One region of the Proteus mirabilis HI4320 genome, then DNA from elsewhere that is predicted to be linked to it. Evidence: predicted binding sites of a transcription regulator. Region 1 holds the regulator's gene; the other holds the start of a gene.
What was found. The regulator Fur, encoded in region 1, represses iron uptake genes when iron is present. The targets are predictions, from matches to a motif close to ATAATAATGAGAACNACTATCAA.
Positions count from the first base shown of each region.

Region 2: a site for Fur is predicted at 979-1,001, ahead of ftnA (non-heme ferritin). Genes of this name have one in related genera too.

Region 1 is NC_010554.1:584,424-587,642, reverse strand. Features, by position in the region: gene ybfF (esterase) at 1-30, shown strand, start outside; gene ybfE (LexA regulated protein) at 229-528, shown strand; gene fldA (flavodoxin FldA) at 687-1,214, shown strand; gene fur (ferric iron uptake transcriptional regulator) at 1,405-1,851, shown strand; gene PMI_RS02670 (DUF817 domain-containing protein) at 1,915-2,754, opposite strand; gene chiP (chitoporin ChiP) at 3,028-3,219, opposite strand, start outside.
Region 2 is NC_010554.1:1,068,853-1,072,071, forward strand. Features, by position in the region: gene PMI_RS04885 (universal stress protein) at 37-471, opposite strand; gene ftnA (non-heme ferritin) at 1,112-1,615, shown strand; gene copC (copper homeostasis periplasmic binding protein CopC) at 2,148-2,540, shown strand; gene copD (copper homeostasis membrane protein CopD) at 2,540-3,219, shown strand, end outside.

The DNA.
Region 1 (3,219 bases):
ATTCGTCGCTTCTTAGCCAAAACAGTATAATGTTCCTTTGTTGGTTATAAATCACCAGCAATACTATTTTATAGCGTACAATTATTGCTCTTAAATCTGTCATTGTTGATAAAAAGACCAAATGACAATAGGTTAAACACAGGAAGCAGTAGCGATACGCCGATATGTGGGGTATTATTGGGCGCTTCATATTGAGTCATTGGTATACGCCCTTTCACAGCAAAATTTATGGCAAAAGAACAAACTGATCGCACCACACTGGATTTGTTCGCAAATGAACGCAGACCTGGGCGACCTAAAACAAACCCGCTTTCTCGGGATGAACAGCTTAGAATTAATAAACGAAACCAATTACGACGCGATCGCGTCAATGGATTACGTCGGGTTGAGTTGAAATTAAATGAGGATGCTGTCAATGCGCTTAATGAGCTTGCGAGCGCAAAAAATGTCAGTCGTAGTGAGCTTATTGAAGAAATATTACTAGAACAACTCGCACAAACTTATGCGTTAAAAAAACATCAAAGCTAAAAAAATCAGCAGGAAAATCACACAAATTCGACAGAATTACCCTGCTCTTTTCGTCAAAATAGTGCTTTAGTTTTCAATGATGAAAACATGATGTTTATCTTTTACTGGTAATTGTTCAAAAATACAGACAAAGAGAATAAAAGAGGTTATCTCACTTTATGGCAATCATAGGAATATTCTTCGGCAGTGATACCGGCAACACTGAAAATATTGCCAAAATGCTTCAAGAAAGATTAGGCGCGGATAATGCCGAAGTTCATGATATCGCAAAATCCAGTCAAGAAGACATCGAAGCATTTGATATTCTATTACTAGGTATTCCTACCTGGTATTATGGTGAAGCACAATGCGATTGGGATGACTTTTTCCCAACATTAGAAGATATTGATTTCAACGGTAAACTTGTTGCTCTATTTGGTTGTGGTGACCAAGAAGACTATGCAGAATACTTCTGTGACGCAATGGGAACTATTCGTGATATCATTGAACCTCGTGGCGCAGTCATTGTGGGTCATTGGCCTACTGAAGGTTATCATTTTGAAGCATCTAAAGGTCTTGCTGATGATAATCACTTTATCGGCCTTGCGATTGATGAAGATCGCCAACCAGAATTAACTGAAGAGCGTGTTGACGCTTGGGTTGCTCAGATCAAAGAAGAGATGAGCCTTGACGAAATTCTGGGATAATATAAATTCTTAATATTGAGAATGATAATTATTCAATGGTGTGCTAAGATAGTGTGATAGGTGGGGTGTTTATTTTTTAATATCATGCCTATAATCATTAAGGTTATTAAATACCCTATGTATTAATGAATATATACAGTATTTTGTGAGCACATATTAAATTCACCATTAGCAACAGGATTAAATCCGCATGACCGACAATAATAAAGCGTTAAAAAATGCTGGGTTAAAAGTTACACTTCCTCGCTTAAAGATCTTGGAAGTGCTCCAGGATCCTGAGTGCCATCATGTCAGTGCTGAAGATCTCTATAAAAAACTGATCGATATCGGCGAAGAGATTGGTCTGGCAACAGTCTATCGCGTCTTAAACCAATTTGATGATGCTGGTATTGTTACCCGACATAATTTTGAAGGTGGTAAATCAGTATTTGAATTAACTCAACAACATCACCATGATCACTTAATTTGCCTTGATTGTGGTAAAGTTATCGAGTTTACTGACGATGCTATCGAAGTTCGTCAAAGAAATATCGCTGAACGCCATGGCATCAAACTTTCCAATCATAGCCTGTATTTATATGGTCACTGCGCCGCAGGTAATTGTAAAGAAGATAGCCACGCACATGATGAGAAGTAATCATTCTGGATAATATCTCAGTAAAAAAAGGAACTGCCCGCAGTTCCTTTTTTATTGGTAACGCTACTTAACCACACTAATACTATGCTTAATATGTTTTAGGTGTACTACGATAGTAAATGTAACAATGACCAATAGTGACCAAGATCCCCACTTCCCAGCATGCACAACAGACCACGCACCAATTTGATTTGGATATTGCCATACACCAAAGAACGTACCGAAATTCTCAGCAAGCCAAATAAAAAAACCTATCAGAACAAAAGCCAGTAACAGAGGCATCCGTCTCTCTGTATCATAAGGCGTAAAATAGACCACACTACGGGCATAAAGACCTAAAATAAATGCCGTTAAATACCAACGATAATCACCAATAAAATGATGAGAAAAGAAATTAATATAAATAGCGAGAGCAACCAAAGTTGCCATCCAATAAGGAGGATAATGTTCTATTCGAACTTTTAAAAAACGCCATGCTTGAATTAAATAACTCCCGACAGCAGAATACATAAACCCTGTAAATAAAGGCACTTCCCACAATTTTGTGTAAGCAAAATCAGGATATTTCCATGAGCCAATCGCTGCTGATGTTTTAAATAGCTCCATGACAAAACCTACAACATGAAAAAAACAAATTGCTTTTAATTCATCCCATGTTTCAAGTTTTCCCCATACCATCCATAATTGGAAAACAATAGCGAGAATAAGCAAAACATCATAACGCGGTATACCTAGCACTCCTTTACTAGGCGTCGCAAATAAAATAAAGAAGAAAAAACCAGCGAATAAGCAAGAACGTGCCTCTTTTACACCGAAAAAAAGAAACTCAACAATAAATCGATTTATACCTCTGAAAGGCTTTAATGGTGGCTCTAATAAGAAATCATCCAATCGTTTTAACATGCTTCTTCCTGAAAACCTGTATTATTCAATTGTATTAAATGCAGATTAATAAATATAAATAAAGAAAGGTAAAATAAGTTGCAAGAAATCTGCCATAAAATGAAAAAATGCACAAGAATGAAAAAGACTAAAAAAAAGGATATTAAAAAACATGAATACATTACTCTTTTTTATTTATCATATTTTTTATTGTTTTTTCTTTTTTATCATAATGTTAATTAGATTTTTTATTAAGGATAAAGCGTAATAAATACACTTTATCCTTATTGTTATTTAGAAAATCGTAAATGGCATGATCACATTGAATTTAACGTCTTTTTCATCTTGGAAGATATTACCAAAACCACCTTCATAGCTTGGTATATCGGAATGGTTATCATAACGAGTGTAGTGGAGTTTAAATAACGTACCTTTCGCTCTCCCCTCTTGAACGGTATACATGATGTCGGCATTCCATGCGCTTTC
Region 2 (3,219 bases), 480 kb from region 1:
AACCTGACTTCTGATAGGAAAAATCTTGGCGTTGAGTTATCGAACAACTAAAACAGAAGATTCTGCATAGCTAACAACAGAAGAAGCTGTCGAGCCTAGTAAGTAGGTTTTCATTCCAGGGTTGCGTGAGCCTATCACAATCAGATCAGCTTGGATTTTTTTTGCGGTCTCTAAAATACGGTCGCGTGGGTTACCTACGGAAATATAAGATTGGGATGTGCTATTGGGAATTTCAATATGAGATAAACTATCATTTAACGTAGATAATGCAATTTCAATACGTTGCTTATCATTGGCAAGACGGTCTTGGCTGCCAAAAGCAAATCCGACAAAGGACTCATAGCTAGGAATAACAGATAAAAAGTGGATATTTAGTTTATCGGCCATCGCTAATGCTTTGAGATGAGTGACAACTTTATCCAATAAACCAAGCTCAGTAAAATCGATGGGAACTAATACAGTTTTTGTCATAGTGGCTCCTCATTAACCTTTTATATGTTGGGGGCTTTAGTGGGTTGTTATTATATACACCAAAAATCAGTCACCTCTTAATATTATCAGTGCAAATAAAAAACGGTATAAAAAAATAGAAATATTTTCATTTTTTGAGATATTCATATTTATTTTATGTAAAAAGGTTGATCTATCATAAGATTGCTATTGATAGTAGAAAACGTAATAAAAAAGATAATAAATAAAGGAAAATATCTTGATGTTTTTAGTAAATATCGATATTCCATATGATAAATTATATTTAATATGAATTAGAGTGTGCAGTTTTAGAGCGTTACTAAATTTAATAGAAGATTATAAAAAATGAATTTATTTAGTTTTAATAAAATTTATTTTTGAAGAAATGAGTATAACTGAAAATATCCTTTATATACAACATGTTGTGTGTAATTAATATTTATTTTGGCCATAATGGTTAATGATAATCAATTCCATTAATTATTATTTGTTTTTAAGTCACCATAAATGAGATTGGTTTTTATTTTTATTCTCTCTAAAAGTATAAAATATATAAAAAGTATATTTAAATTTACTATATTTTTATTTTTAGCTGTGCATAATATCCATAATGTTAATTTTCATGGTTAGGAAGTAAAATATGTTACATCAAGATATGATCAATAAACTCAATGAACAGCTGAATCTTGAGTTTTATTCAGCTAACCTTTACCTGCAGATGAGCGCTTGGTGCGATGATAAAGGATTTGATGGCGCTGCCAAATTTTTAAAAGCACATTCCCGTGAAGAAATGGAGCATATGCAACGCTTATTTGATTATTTAAGTGATACAGGTGCTATGCCTTTGTTAGGGACTATTGAAGCACCACCTGCTGAATTTTTATCTTTATCTGATTTATTTACTAAAACTTATGAGCACGAGAAGTTTATTACAGCTGAAATTAATAAACTAGCTCACTTAGCAATGACAACACAAGATTACTCAACATTTAACTTCTTACAATGGTATGTTGCTGAACAACATGAAGAAGAGAAGTTATTTAAATCTATTCTGGATAAACTTGCTATGGTCGGTGATGGTGGTAAGGCATTGTTCTTGTTAGATAAAGACTTAAGTGCTCTTTCTACATCCGCGCATATTTAAATAATAAGAATAACTATACTGCTGTTTTAACCTGGTTGGCTAAGTGCATATAAGCATTGCTCAGATTAACATAATAAGCTCTACTGTAATCGCACAGTAGAGCTTTTTTTATCGACCCAGTTAGTGCAATATTGCATATCCATATAACTATTTTATATAGACGTAATCGATTTTTTATTTTTCTACTCCTTTAATTTAATCATTTCTTAAGCTTTGCTGATTATTATTTTGTCTATTTTCTGTTCTTTCTATTCTCTAGTTTGAGTCGTCGATTTATAGCCTATTTTAGTTTGGCTTTTAGATTATTTGGTTATGTATTGAACTGTGTAGTGTGTCAATTAAAGTATTATATTTTTGTTAAGTGTAAAAAGGGTGATATTTGAAACAAAAATGGCGCTAAATAAGTTATATTTTGAGTGCTAGTTCACAACCTTTTATTTCAACGATAAAGAAGCGCAGATATTAAAGTCAATTTGCTATAAAATCTTCTTTATCATAAATAGAAAAATCACCTGTAATTTAAGAGGTTATTATGTCATTAAACACACTTAAGACATCATGGGGCAAATTATCCGCCATCGCTGTTTTATTTTTAGGCATGTCATGCCAACAAGCCTTAGCACACGCACATCTAAAATCACAATTACCTGCAGAGGGTGCGGCTATTGAACAAGCGCAAGCACCAAAAGTGATTACACTCGATTTCTCTGAAGGGATTGAGTTGGCCTTTAGTAAAGTAAAAGTCACTGATAAAGAGGGTAAAGAAATTACTGTCGGTAAATTAAGTCTTGATCCCGTTAACAATACAAAATTGTTATTGCCATTAGAAGGTGAATTAGCAGAAGGGAACTACTCTGTAGATTGGAGTGTTGTTTCTGTCGATGGGCACAAAACAAAAGGTTCTTATCAATTTAGTGTAAAATAATGACTCCTGAAGACGTTTATATTTTATGCCGAATTTTTCATTTTGTGGCAGTCATGTTCATGTTCGGACTGAGCTGTTCGGCTGCCATTCTCGCTAAAGAAAAGTTTGTTCCTCTTATTCAAGTACGCTTACGCCCAGCATTGGCGATTAGCACTATCACTGTATTTGTTTCCACTTATTTATGGATGATAGTGCAATCAGGCATTATGGGAGATGGCTGGCAAGATGCTTGGTCGCTAACGATATGGCAAGCTGTATTGGGAACCTCTTTTGGCCAAATTTGGCAATGGCAATTAGTTTTATCCTCTCTCGCATTAATCGCTCTCTTTATTCATCAACGTAGCATTAGAAATATTAGTCTGTTACTTATCTCAACATTGATGCTTGTGCTGCATGCTTTTATTGGCCATAGTGCCATGTTTACAGGTAGTGAAGCCGTAATTTATAAACTAAATCAGAGTATCCATCTTATTAGTGGAGCGTATTGGTTTGGTGGTTTATGGCCTTTTGTTGTGTGCTTACAGTTTTTGCGTAATAAAGATGAATTAGCTGATGGCATGATCAAGCCTATTATTGCCACCATGAAACGCTTTTCATTATTCGGTCACTTCGCTGTTTTATTGGTTATAGCTAGTGGGATTGTGAGTGCCATTATGTTACTCCCCGGTTGGCCTGCAAC